One region of the Exiguobacterium sp. SH3S3 genome, then DNA from elsewhere that is predicted to be linked to it. Evidence: riboswitches for the same ligand, from Rfam matches in the RefSeq annotation. Region 1 holds a riboswitch; each other region holds the start of a gene.
What was found. A riboswitch is a leader RNA that binds a small molecule or an ion and turns the genes downstream of it on or off. The one in region 1 is predicted to bind S-adenosylmethionine.
Positions count from the first base shown of each region.

Region 1 (3,329 bases):
GCATGACCATATATGTCGCAAGTGCGGCCGTCACGCCGGCCGTGATGACGTCACCGATTCCGGCCATGAGGAACGCACCTTCCTCGATGCGGATGGCGCCGCTCCCGACCTGGGTCGCAATGCCGATCGTGCCGGCCTCGAGCGCAGAACGTCCGAACTGCATGGCGACGGCTACACCGATGATGACGGGTAAGAGGCGCATCGCGATCGTCGTCGCATCTAAGATGAACTGTAGCGACGGAAAATAAGGAAGGATTGCTTTCGTGAGCTCGCCGAGGAGCGCGCTCGGGATGAGGGCGATTAAAATGGCGAGGCTGAGTCCGTTCAATACGTTCATCAAAAATTGTTTGCCTGTCAGTTTCGTTTGTTCCGTCATGGGTGGATTCACCTGTCCTTTTCTACGTGTTTGCTGTTATGTACGAAAGCGATAAAGTTAATGACCATACTATGCCTCTTTTGGGCGAGCGTCAACAAGAAATGTTGAACTATTCAGATTTTTCCAGTTGAGCACAACTTTTGAACAGATCGACTCACATTCATATACTTATAGAAGAGGTGAGAGAAAATGATTTCAGACGGATTGTTATATATATACGCCCCGATGTGTGGAACATGCGCTGTGGCCGAGCGGATGCTCGCGGTCGTCGAAGCGGTCGACCCGACACTCGCGATCGACAAGCAGGACGCCAACTTTATCCCGCAAGAGTTAGAAGCGTATCAAGTGATGAGCGTACCGGCGCTGTTAAAGCTTAAAGACGGCCAAGTCGAAGACCGATTATATGCGTTTCAAAACGTGCAGCACGTCCTATCTTTCGTTAAATGAGATAGGATGATTAGAATAATCAGAAAATTTTAAATAATCAGTTGACACAGAAAGTTCACGAATGGTATATTCATTACAACATCTTACTTGAACACAATATAGGACGAGATTTTCCAGCCATCAAGACGTTTTAGAACAGCCGGTGCATCACTTTACGCGACTTTTAGGTGGACCTTCCCTTAGATTGTCCCCCAAAAAAATCAAGCGCAGGGACACCGACCGCGTAACCGCACGGTACGTTCTAAGGCCGAGTGATGGATGGCTTGAATCCCCCATATAAGGATGAACACTCTGATCGGGCAAAAGAGTTTCATCTATGGGTTGTCCTTCCGTGACTCAAGGTGCTACGTTCTGTGTCATCCTCGGATGGCACCTTTTTTTGATTTTTCGCACAAAATAGTTTGACATGAAAATAATGTGTCGCTATTATAAAGCTAATCGAATAAACAACACTCTTATCAAGAGAGGCTGAGGGACTGGCCCTATGACGCCCAGCAACCGCGGAGCAATCCGAAATGGTGCTAATTCCAGCAAGGTGAGAACCTTGGAAGATGAGAGCAATCGTTGTCCGTACCGATAAAGTACGCACGTTTGCTCAAACGTGTGTACTTTTTTTGTTGTCAGGAGGGAAAGGTATTGATTCAATTACGTAACGTGGCCAAATGGTTCGACACGAAGAACGGTCGGGTCCAGGCGGTCGATGATGTGTCGCTCACAATCGAGAGCGGCGAAATTTTTGGAATAATCGGATATTCAGGGGCGGGGAAGTCGACGCTCATTCGTCTGCTCAACCGGCTCGAGGCACCGTCAAGCGGTGAAATCGTCGTCGCCGGGAGCGAGCTGACGAAGCTCACTCCGAAAGAACTGCGCGGGGTGCGCAAAAACGTCTCGATGGTGTTCCAACACTTCAACTTGTTATGGTCGCGCACGGTCGCTGAGAACATCAGCTTCCCGCTCGAACTGATCGGGGTACCGGCCAGTGAACGCAAACGCCGCGTCCAAGAGCTCGTCGATCTCGTCGGTCTCGCCGGACGTGAAGACAGCTATCCGTCGCAACTATCGGGCGGTCAAAAACAGCGAGTCGGGATTGCCCGCGCGCTCGCTACAAATCCAGATGTGCTCCTCTGCGATGAAGCGACGAGCGCACTCGACCCGAAGACGACCGATTCGATCCTCGAACTGCTCGTCAGCATCAATAAGAAACTCGGACTGACGATCGTCCTCATCACCCATGAGATGCACGTCATCCAAAAAATCTGTCATCGCGTCGCCGTCATGGAGGCAGGGAAGGTCGTCGAGACCGGCCAAGTCGCGGACGTGTTCCAACATCCGGAACAGCCGATCACGAAAGAGTTCGTCAAACAGATCGGTGCCGTCGACGACATGTCGCTCACGTTCGAGCATTTGAAAGCACGTTATCCGAGCGGCCAAATCGTCAAGCTCAAATTCTTGAACGAGACGGCCGAACAGCCGATTTTATCGGAAGTGTTGAAACAGCACGACATCGGCTTCAACATCATCGGCGGTAACGTGACGCAGTCGCAAGTCGGTGCGCTCGGGACGCTATTCATCCAATTGATCGGAGAGCCGGCTGAAGTCGAGCGGGCGATCGCCTCAATCCGGTCGCAGGCAGTGGAAGTGGAGGTGGAAAACGATGTTTCCTAATGTAGATTGGCAAGTCATGTTCGAACAGACGTGGGAGACGCTCTATATGACGCTCGTCGCGGGAGCCGCGACATTCGTCATCGGTCTCGCCCTCGGCATGCTCTTATATGTCACGAACGAACCGCTCATGACGAAGAATCGTCCGATTTACACGATCATCAGCGCGGTCGTCAACGTGTTCCGCTCGATCCCGTTCATCATTTTGATCATCTTGCTCATCCCGTTCACACTCCTCATCGTCGGGACGATGCTCGGCTCGACGGCGGCGCTCCCGGCGCTCATCATTGGGGCGGCCCCGTTCTATGCGCGCATGGTCGAGCTCGCGCTTCGTGAAGTCGACCGCGGCGTCATCGAGGCGGCCGAGTCGATGGGCGCGACGAAATGGCAGATCGTCTATAAAGTGTTGTTCCCAGAAGCACTCCCGGCCATCGTGTCAGGCATCACGGTGACGATCGTCGCCATCGTCGGTTACACGGCCATGGCCGGAGTCGTCGGCGGCGGTGGCCTCGGGAACTTGGCGTTCCTCGAAGGGTTCCAGCGTTCACAAAGCGACGTCACGTTCGTCGCGACCGTATTGATCTTAGTCATCGTCTTCGTCGTTCAGTTCATCGGCGATCGACTCGTCTCAAAAATCGACAAGCGTTCCGCTTGATCAAATAGAAAATTTGGAGGGTATCATAATGAAATCATGGAAAACAGTACTCGGATTGACAGCAGCATCAGCACTCACAATTCTCGCGGCATGTGGCGGCGGGGACTCAGAATCAGGCTCGGGCGACGATAAGACGCTCATCATCGGCGCGTCGAACGTACCACACGCCGAGATTTTAGAGCACGTCCA
Region 1 covers NZ_SJUU01000002.1:216,133-219,461, reverse strand. The annotation lists gene EVJ28_RS02840 (PTS sugar transporter subunit IIC) at 1-376, opposite strand, end outside; gene EVJ28_RS02835 (thioredoxin family protein) at 566-823, shown strand; SAM riboswitch class I at 1,276-1,381, shown strand; gene EVJ28_RS02830 (methionine ABC transporter ATP-binding protein) at 1,460-2,488, shown strand; gene EVJ28_RS02825 (methionine ABC transporter permease) at 2,478-3,140, shown strand; gene EVJ28_RS02820 (MetQ/NlpA family ABC transporter substrate-binding protein) at 3,169-3,329, shown strand, end outside.

Region 2 (3,329 bases), on a different contig from region 1:
GATAGCGTCAAATGGGCGACGATTTGCCCGATGTCAAAGCCGAACGGTCCGTAAAAAGCGAACTCCGGATCGATGACTTTCGTCTCTTGTTGCGTCGCGAAGATACTGCCTGTATGTAAGTCTCCGTGCAAGAGCGCGTCGTGTTTCGTGACGAAACCGACTTTCAGTTTCGTGACCTCCACTTTCAATTTCTGGTCACGCCAAAGCGCTTCGACGTCCTGACGGAGCGCGGTTTCGATGTTGTTCGATTCGGCATCTTTGTACGGATCGGTGAAGATCAGTTTTTCAGTGATGTCGCACAGTTCCGGGTTGTAGTAATCCCGTTCTTTCCGCTTCTTCTCAATCGGGCCGGCCGTATAGTCTGACGTCTCAAACAACGTCTGTCCTAAAAACTCACCGATGTGACGGGCGAGTTCAGGATACGTTTTCCCTTCCAAATAGCCCGTCCGGACGATATCAAAGTCGGACAAGTCCTCTAAAATCGTGTAGGCGAGCGTCCGGTCACTGCCGAGAACGACCGGGACGAAACGCGGGACGACGCTAGCGAATTCGCGCAACGCGAGCTGCTCGATCCACGCCCGTTCAAGTGTGAGCGGCCAACTCTCTCCGACGACTTTCGCATACGGTAGCGCCTGCTTGACGATGAGGCTCGTTTCGCCTTGACGGATGCGGAAGACGAGGTTCAAGTTGCCGTCCCCGATCTCCTCGCAATGCGCGATGCCCCCATCTTCGAGTAACCCTAACGTTCTGACGTGCTCGACGACTGTCTGTTCTGTAAATGGTTGATAAGCCATGTCTGTTTCCCCTTTCGGTATATTCCCCACAAAAAAAGCCCCTTTCTCCGCGAGAAAGAGGCACAGCCGTAACGGTTGTTCCTCTCATCTGTCAGACGTATGTCTGGTGGATGTAGCACCGTGCCTACTGGTCGGTTGCTGCGGCGTCATCGGGCCAATTCCCTCTGCCAACTCGCGATAAGAGTGTCATATTCGATTGTGTGAACTTGTTGTGATGAATGTTACTTACTCGAGCACCAAGTTGTCAACGTCAATTTTCGGACCCGGTGTTGTCTTTTCCCGGGCATATATAGAAACAATGAATTCAACTATTTTTTCTCAAAAAAAGGAATTGACGAACCGGATATTGTGTGACAAAATTCAATTAAATTTCACAACTTCAAAATACATTCTTATCAAGAGCAGACGGAGGGGACAAGCCCGATGATGTCGCAGCAACCGACCCGATTGGGCACGGTGCTAATTCTTGCAGCGTAAGCTGAGAGATAAGAGTTCATTTTTTTATGATGACCTCTTGCCTCGGCATGGGGTCATTTTTTGTTTGACCGGAAGGAGGAACGAACATGAGTATTACTGCCACATATGAAATCAGCCGGACGAACCGCGTCGCGACTGTCGCCGAGAAAATCGCCCTTGAACTGACCGTCGGCACATGGACGGAACTGCCCCACCTAGAGCAAGAACAATTAAAGGCGTATCGGGGTGAGGTCGTCTCAACGACGCACACGGAAACGACGAGTCGCTTCACAATCCGTTATCCGCTCCATAACGTCACGCCCGACTTCTCATCCATCTTGACGACGACGTTCGGGAAATTATCGCTCGATGACTCGGTACGCTTGATCGACTTGACGTTACCCGAAACGCTTGCGTCTGAATTCCCCGGAGCAAAGTTCGGTGTTCAAGGCGTTCGTGAGTTGCTCGACGTCCATGATCGCCCGCTCGTCATGAGCATCTTTAAAGGGATCATCGGCCGTGATTTACGCTTCTTAGAACAGCAACTTCGAGACCAGCTCGCCGGCGGCATCGACATCGTCAAAGATGATGAAATCCTATACGATAATCCGCTCACTCCGTCGCTTGAACGAGCTAAAATCGGGGCGGCCGTCATCCAAGAACAGTTCGAAACGACCGGGAAACGTTCGCTCTATGCCATCACGCTCAGCGGTCCGGTGTTCGGGCTACGTGACCAAGCGCTCCGCTTGATCGAGGCGGGCGCGACGGCACTGTTGTTCAACGTCTATACATACGGGCTCGACACACTCCGCGAACTCGCGAGCGATCCAACAATTAACGTCCCGATTTTGGCGCATCCGGCGTTCGCCGGCGCCTTGACCGGCTCGATCAGCCACTCGCTCTTGCTCGGGAAATTGTTCCGCCTCGCGGGGGCCGACTTGACGCTGTTCCCGTCCCCATACGGTTCACTCGCGACACCGTCCGATGAGGCGTTCGCGATTCGGGATAGCAGTGCTCGGCCGCACTGGGCGAAGCCGATTCTACCGGTCCCGTCGGCCGGCATCCATCCGGGGCTCGTCCCGGACATCATCCGTGATTTCGGCACAGACGTCGTCATCAACGCCGGCGGCGGCATCCACGGTCACCCAGACGGCGCGGCTGCCGGGGCCCGGGCGTTCCGACAAGCGATTGAGCAAGTAGTGGGCGTGGCGAGCCAGACGAACGAGCTCGAGGCCGCGCTAAAGGCGTGGTCAAAACAATGACGATTCACATCTTGTGTGACTTCGACGGGACGATCACGGCCGAGGACAACATCATCGCTTTGATGCGGGCGTTCGCACCGCCCGAATGGCACGCGCTCAAAGACGACGTGCTCGCTCAAGACATCTCGATCCGCTCCGGGGTCGGACAGATGTTCCAGCTGTTGCCGAGCGCTGACGCTTCGGCGTACCGTGACTACTTGCTGGACCGCATCACCTTGCGCCAAGGTTTCTCGACGTTTTTGGCAGAAGTCCGGCAACAAGTTTGGAAGTTCGACGTCGTCAGCGGCGGCATGGACTTTTTCGTGTACCCGATCTTGCAAGACCACGTCGCGCCGGACCACATCTACTGTAACGTCGCCGACTTCTCGGACGAGACGGTACGCGTCGACTGGCCCTACGCCTGTGACGCGCATTGCACGAATGATTGTGGTTGCTGCAAACCGACAATCGCCCGGACGATCGTCGATCCCGTTGATCGCTTGATCGTCATCGGTGACTCGGTGACCGACTTCGAGATCGCCAAACGGGCCGATTTCGTCTACGCCCGCGGGCAACTCATCACGCTCTGTGAAGCAGAAGGCATCGCCTACGCCCCGTTCGAGACATTCGACGACATCACCCATCACATGAAGGAGGTGCACGTATGAGCGTGACCGCACGTTGGCTTGAACTCGCCGACATTAAAGATGAACTCGCCGCGCGCGACTGGTTCCCCGGAACGAGTGGCAATTTGGCGATTCGTGTCTCCGACGACCCGCTGACCTTCCTCGTCACGGCGAGCGGACGCGATAAACGAAAACGGACCGCGGACGATTTC
Region 2 covers NZ_SJUU01000007.1:119,803-123,131, forward strand. The annotation lists gene mtnK (S-methyl-5-thioribose kinase) at 1-794, opposite strand, end outside; SAM riboswitch class I at 876-978, opposite strand; SAM riboswitch class I at 1,184-1,286, shown strand; gene EVJ28_RS08535 (2,3-diketo-5-methylthiopentyl-1-phosphate enolase) at 1,358-2,512, shown strand; gene EVJ28_RS08540 (2-hydroxy-3-keto-5-methylthiopentenyl-1-phosphate phosphatase) at 2,509-3,159, shown strand; gene EVJ28_RS08545 (methylthioribulose 1-phosphate dehydratase) at 3,156-3,329, shown strand, end outside.
Region 2: another riboswitch for S-adenosylmethionine. It lies ahead of EVJ28_RS08535 (2,3-diketo-5-methylthiopentyl-1-phosphate enolase); the one in region 1 lies ahead of EVJ28_RS02830 (methionine ABC transporter ATP-binding protein).

Region 3 (3,329 bases), on a different contig from region 1:
TCGTCTTGATCATCTCGGCGAACGCTGCCACGTATGGCTTCTGGCTTGGTGTTCTCTTGTCATGGATCGGCAGTTTGGCAGGGACGCTCCTCGTGTTCGCCGCCGTCCGATACGTGTTCCGCAAACCGATGACGCGTTGGCTCGAAAAACATAAACAGGGTGTCTATTGGCTCGATCGCATCAACCATATGAGTCCAATCTCGCTCGGATTCTTATATTCGTTGCCGTTCATCCCGGTCAGTTTGATCACGTACTTACTCGCCTTGATTCAAATGCCGCTCCGAACGTTCGTATTGGCGGCCGGATTCGGGAAACTGCTCGTCGTCATCATCTTCTCGGTCATCGGTGATCAGTGGCAAGAGTTCATCCAAAGCCCGTTCCGCTTATCGATGCTCGGCCTGCTCTTGCTCGTATTGTGGGCGATCAGTCGCGGTCTCGAAGAACTTCTCAAACGGCGCGCTTTCAAAAAACGGAACGAAGAGCTCAAACGTAAACGTGAAGCAAGAACATAAAAATCCTCGAAGGCGGCCGCCTTCGAGGATTTTTGCTTAGTTGGTTTTTTTGAAACGTGGGAAGTTGAAGACGATCGCCAAGCCTCCGCAAATGAACAGGAGGAACGGATAGAACATATACGGGACGAGGGCGGGGGACGCCGTGTTCGTCAACTCGGCGGCGATGAGGAGCTGCGCCCCGTAAGGCAGAAGTCCTTGTACCCCGCACGAGAAGATGTCGAGTACGCTCGCTGACTTTTTCCGTTCGATGTCATACGTATCGGCGATATTCGCGGCAAGCGGGCCTGCTACGAGAATCGAGATCGTATTGTTCGCCGTCGCGACGTTCGTCGCACTGACGAGCCCGGCGATGCTCCATTCCGCACCAGCCCGGCGCTGAATCCGTGACGTGAGTGCATCTCGTAAATAGGTGAGTCCACCGTTATGCGAGATGAGCCCGACGAGTCCGCCCATGAATAACGTCAAGAGCGAGATCTCGGCCATGCCCATCATACCGTCGGCCATCGCCGTAACGTAAGACGTGACGGCCAAGCTTCCGTCAATCAGTCCGATGATGCCAGCGAGCGCGATGCCGCCGAGCAAAACGAGGATGACGTTCAGTCCGGTCAAGGCGAGGACGATGACGGCGAGATACGGAATCAATTTGTACCATTCGAACGCGGCCACTTCAATCGTCGATTCTCCACTTGAGAGAACGGCTAACAGGACGGTCGTGATGATTGCGGCCGGGAGCACGATCCAAAAGTTGGTCCGGAACTTGTCACGCATGTTCGTCCGCTGTGTCCGGACGGCGGCGATTGTCGTATCTGAGATGAATGACAAGTTGTCTCCGAACATGGCCCCGCCGACAACGGCCGCGGCCGCGATCGCGATATTGACCCCGCTCTCTTGATGGATGCCGAGCGCGATTGGGGCGAGCGCGGCAATCGTACCGGTCGATGTGCCCATCGCCATCGAGATGAAGGCAGCGATGACGAACAATCCGCTCAGTAAGAGTGACGGCGGCAGGAACGTCAACGCCGCATTGACCGTCGCGTCAATCGCACCGATTGCACCGGCGACGTTCGAGAACGCGCCAGCGAGCAGGAAGATGAATATCATGATCAAGATACCTGGATTACCGGCGCCTTGGGCGATACGTTCGACGGTCTGTGTGACGCTTCCTTTCGTCATCATCGCGGCGACAATTAAAGCGATCAACGCCGCGATCAGCACCGGGAACTTGTAAAAGTCACCATAATAAATACCTGCCCCGATAAAGAAGACGAGGAAGACGAGCAAGGGCAAGAGCGCCCATTTGTTAGCTGTTGGTTGTTCCAATCGATTCACCTCATTTCATAGAATAGAAAAAGAGAGCCTTCCGAAAAAGGCTCTCTGTAAGAGACACCCTTTTCATCTTTCGAGCAGAACGCTCGCTGGATTTGGCACGGGTTACCCGCTGCCGAGACATCTAAGGGCCAGTCCCTCCGTCTCTCTTGATAAAAAGTCGTCATGATGTAGTTGTTAGACACGTTTTCTAACGTACCTGTTTCAAGTCGGGTTGTCAACAGAAATCCCCCTGCGCCAATGGACGCGGGGGGAAGTCATGTCGTCAAAAAATTATAATGGGCGACGCGGTTACGACCGGCGTACTTGCCGCCGACGTAAAGGGCCCGGTCAGCGTTACGAATCGTATCATCAAGCCGTTTGTCGCCGAACGCTTGAATCGTATCGACGCCGATCGAGGCGGTCACGGGAATATCGACCCCATCGACACGGAACGGCTTATCTTCAATCTTCTGTCGAATCCGTTCGGCGATATCGACGGCTTGGTCGACGTCGCAATGATTGAGCAGCAAGATGAACTCCTCGCCCCCGTAACGGGCCGCAAAGTCATCGGTCCGGAGCACTTGCCGGATTCGCCGTCCGAACTCTTGGAGCACGCTGTCTCCGACTTGGTGACCGTGCGTGTCATTGATTTTTTTAAAGAAGTCGATGTCGAGCATCGCGACTGAGATCGGGTACATCGAGCCGTCCGAGATTTGTTGAATCCCATACTCGTAGAACGCGCGCGCGTTGGCGAGCAGCGTCAAGCTATCGGTGCGGCTTTCCGTGTATAGGCGGTCGCGTTCGTGGCAACGGCTGATTGTTCGGTTGAACGACTTCAACAGTTTCATCATCTCGTTTTGAATGATGGGCGGATAGCCATAGACGTGTTCACCGATCATGACGATGCGTGTGCGGATCCCGTCAATCTCTTCTGACTGGACCGAGATGAAGCTGTGGTAATCGTCATGAAACGCTTCTGACAACGCTGCGTCCCATTCGAAGCGCATCTCATAATCGACAGACTTGGCGTGTGGATGGCGCGCTTCAATCAAGTCGAAGACGATCGGACGGTCGATCGGCTGTCGCGTCAACAAATCGAAATAGAGCGTTCGGTCGAACAGGACGAACTCGACAAACCCTTTATCATATTGGTTGAGGCGCTCACATTGACTCAAGAACACTTCAATCGCCTGGGCCTCGCTTTGAGACAGGGAGACGGCCTCTTTCGCTTCATCGTACTGTTCGATCAATGACTTGAACGCGTCTTGGCGCCCTTTTTGGATCATCAACCGCTTAATAAAGAACGTGAGGGCGGCCGCGATGCTACTGACGACGAGCAAGTTCGTCTCACGGAAGAACGACGCGGCAAGGATGAAGACGAAACTGACGATGTACGTGTAAAAAGCGATATTCAGAAAATCACGGACTGGGATATCGACGCGGAACCACCAGCCGACTTGATACTTTTGAACGACCGTGTTCAAAATGATGGCGCTGATCAGACCGATG
Region 3 covers NZ_SJUU01000003.1:35,122-38,450, reverse strand. The annotation lists gene EVJ28_RS03555 (TVP38/TMEM64 family protein) at 1-512, shown strand, start outside; gene EVJ28_RS03550 (Na+/H+ antiporter NhaC family protein) at 549-1,832, opposite strand; SAM riboswitch class I at 1,902-1,997, opposite strand; gene EVJ28_RS03545 (GGDEF domain-containing protein) at 2,096-3,329, opposite strand, start outside.
Region 3: another riboswitch for S-adenosylmethionine. It lies ahead of EVJ28_RS03550 (Na+/H+ antiporter NhaC family protein); the one in region 1 lies ahead of EVJ28_RS02830 (methionine ABC transporter ATP-binding protein).

Region 4 (3,329 bases), on a different contig from region 1:
GGTGAACGGCAAGATGAAGAATAGCAGAATGATGAACGGGATCGAGCGGACGACGTTGATCACGCTCGACAATGCCCCGTAAAAGTAACGGTTCGCGAGCCGGCCATTCGGCCGCGTCAAGACGAGGAGCGTCCCGAGCGGCAAGCCGATCAGTGTCGAGATGACGAGCGCGACGCTGGTCATCGTCAGCGTCTGGATCGTGCCCGTCCAAATCAAGTCACCCCAATTTTCCCAAAACTGTAGCATGGTTCGTCACCTCCTTCACTTTGACGCCGCTCGCTTCAAGGTAGCGGACGGCTTGGTCGGTCTGTGCCTGGTCCCCGTCGAGATGGACGAGCAAGTTGCCGACGAGACCGCCTTTCAGCTTTTTGATCCCGCCCCCGATGATGTTCGGCAGCAGGCCGAACCGTTTCGTCAGCTCGGCGAGGACGGCCTGTTCGGTCTGGTGACCGATGAACGACAAGTTGACGAGCGTCCCGTGCGAGCTCAACACGTCGACGACTTCTTTCGGCACGTCGAGGTTCGCTTTCAAGAAGCGGCGCGTCGTCGGATGTTGCGGGTCTGAGAAGACGTCGAGGACGTCGCCTTCCTCGACGATCTTGCCGGCGTCGATGACGGCGACCCGGTCACAGATCCGCTCGATGACTTCCATCTCATGGGTGATCAAGAAGATCGTCAGACCGAGCTCGCGGTTGATCTCGAGCAACAGATCGAGGATTGACTCGGTCGTCTCCGGGTCGAGCGCGCTCGTCGCCTCGTCGCTGAGCAGGATGTCCGGCTCGTGCGCCAACGCCCGGGCGATGGCGACGCGCTGTTTCTGGCCGCCCGAGAGTTGCTCCGGGTAATGTTTCCGGTGATCGGTCAGTCCGACGATGTCGAGATACTTGTCGACCCGCTCGCTGATCGAGCGTTTATCGAGTCCTTCTAGGCGGAGCGGGATGGCGACGTTGTCTTCGACGGTCGCCGTCTTCAACAGGTTATAGTGCTGGAAGATCATCCCGATGCGGTGACGGAGCTTCGATAACCCTTTTTTGTCGAGCGTCGTGATGTCTTGCCCTTCGATCTCGACTTGACCTGACGTCGGCCGTTCGAGCAGATTGATCATGCGGATGAGCGTGCTCTTGCCGGCGCCGCTCCGACCGATGATGCCGAAGATCTCGCCCTTTTCAATCGTCAGCGAGACGTCGTCGAGCGCAGTGACGGTCCCTTTGTTTACCGTGAATGTTTTTGAGATCTGTTTGAGTGCGATCATAGTGCCTCCTTAAAACGCTGGGACGATCGAGCCGTTGAACGTCTCTTCGATGAACGTCCGGACCTCGTCCGAGTGGTAGTAAGATTTGAGTGTCTCGACGACTTCATCGTCCTTGTTGTCGGTACGGACGACGACGTAGTTCGGGTACGGGTTGTCGACCGTGTCTTCATGGAACAAGGCGTCCTCATTGATCGATAGGCCGGCACCCATCGCGAAGTTCGTGTTGATGGCCGCGAGCGCGACTTCCGGGAGCTGGGTCGGGAGCTGTGACGCCTCGAGCTCGATGAATTCGAGGTTGAGCGGGTTCTCGGCGATGTCACGTTTCGTCGCCTTGTCCGTCAATCCTTCTTTCAAGGTGATGAGTCCGGCCGTCTCATACAGGCGCAGCGCCCGAAGTTCGTTCGCCGGGTCGTTCGGGACGGCGACTTTATCGCCTTCCTTCAACTCCTTGATGTCCGTCAGCTTATCCGAATAGAGCCCCATCGGGAAAGCGACCGTCTTGAACACGTCGTCGATCTTATAGCCTTTGTCCGACTTCTGCAGCTCGAGGAACGACAGCGTCTGGTAACTGTTCACGTCAAGGCTGCCTTCGTCGAGCGCCGTGTTCGGCGTGTTGTAGTCGTTGAACACTTTGATGTCGAGCTCGAGGCCATCCTCGGCTGCGAGTTCTTTTACTTTCTCGGCGATCTGCTGGTGCGGTCCGCCTGTCACGCCGATCGTGAGGGATTCTGTGCTGAGCGCTTCGCTCGCGTCCGATTGGCCGCACGCCGACAAGGCGATGGCCGCGAGTAGAGATGTTCCTGCGAGTACTGTTTTCTGTTTGATGTTCATGAATGATTCCTCCTCCAAAATAAAAGCCCGCTACTCATAAAGAGTGGCGGGCACGACAAGTCAAAGACAGTCGGACACGCTCATCTCCCAGACGTTTCGTCTGTTGGAATTAGCACCATGATCGTTACGATCTGGTTGCCGGGTTTCATAGGGCCAGTCCCTCCACCACTCTTGATAAGCTATCGGTCTTATTTAATTGTTATCATCTTACTTTTAATCCTTTTATTTGTAAACAGAAAATACTGAATTTTCAAAAATTATTTTCAAATAGTCAATATCGAGCGGGACGGGTGAGCGTTGCAATTCAGTCTCGGCCCGGACCGCGTCGACCAGTTGCGGGATGTCGGCCGGAACGAGTCCGAGCGTCTCAAGTGACGTCGGCGCGCCGATCCTGGCGAGCCACGCCTCTAAATACGGGGCGTCAGACGAGCCACGCAACCGTTCTTGGACAAGGAGGCCGAAGCCGACCTTGTCGCCATGTAAGAACGGATGGGTCGACTCGAAGCGGCTGAGCGCGTTGTGGACGGCGTGGGCGACGGCGACGCGTGTCCCGGCGTCCCCGAAACCACCGACGGCACCGCCGACGGCAAGGATGTGATCGACCGCGAACCGGGTCTCTGGCCCATACGCGGTGAAACTGGACTCACTCAAGTCGAGTTCGACGAGCCGGCCGCATTGCTCGGCCAAGGCGAGACCGGTATTGACGCCGGCATCAGCCGAACTGTCGCCGCTCAAATAGCGGGCCTCGTAAAACTTGGCGACCGTGTCGATGACGCCGGCTCGGAAGTAGTCGTACGGCGAGTCCGTCACGACCCTCGCGTCGACGATGACCCGCTCGATGACGACGCGGAACACGTCGTAGCGGTCATAGGCGCCCTGCTCGTCATAGATGACGCTGAGCGGTGTGAAGGCGGCACAGTTCGAGGCGAGCGTCGGGATGACGATCAGCGGGACACCTTGCCGGTAAGCGACGAGTTTCGCCGTATCGACGAGCTTGCCCCCACCGACGGCAAGGAGGACATCCACATCCTTCAAACGGAGCCGTTCGACCTCCGCGTCCGTGCATTCGCCACGGAACAGCGATGTCGGATAGGCAGTGATCGCTGGCAGGACGCGCTTGACGACGTCAAAACCGTTCTGGCCGCGCAGCACGTGAGCACGACGGCCAGCGATCAATTCATCGAGCCGCTCGAGCGCGTCATCCGCATGGTCGTACTCGAGCACGGCTTGGCGGATCATGCCCGGA
Region 4 covers NZ_SJUU01000006.1:175,861-179,189, forward strand. The annotation lists gene EVJ28_RS07875 (methionine ABC transporter permease) at 1-246, opposite strand, end outside; gene EVJ28_RS07880 (methionine ABC transporter ATP-binding protein) at 218-1,252, opposite strand; gene EVJ28_RS07885 (MetQ/NlpA family ABC transporter substrate-binding protein) at 1,262-2,083, opposite strand; SAM riboswitch class I at 2,161-2,264, opposite strand; gene EVJ28_RS07890 (iron-containing alcohol dehydrogenase) at 2,306-3,322, opposite strand; gene EVJ28_RS07895 (aminotransferase class I/II-fold pyridoxal phosphate-dependent enzyme) at 3,319-3,329, opposite strand, start outside.
Region 4: another riboswitch for S-adenosylmethionine. It lies ahead of EVJ28_RS07885 (MetQ/NlpA family ABC transporter substrate-binding protein); the one in region 1 lies ahead of EVJ28_RS02830 (methionine ABC transporter ATP-binding protein).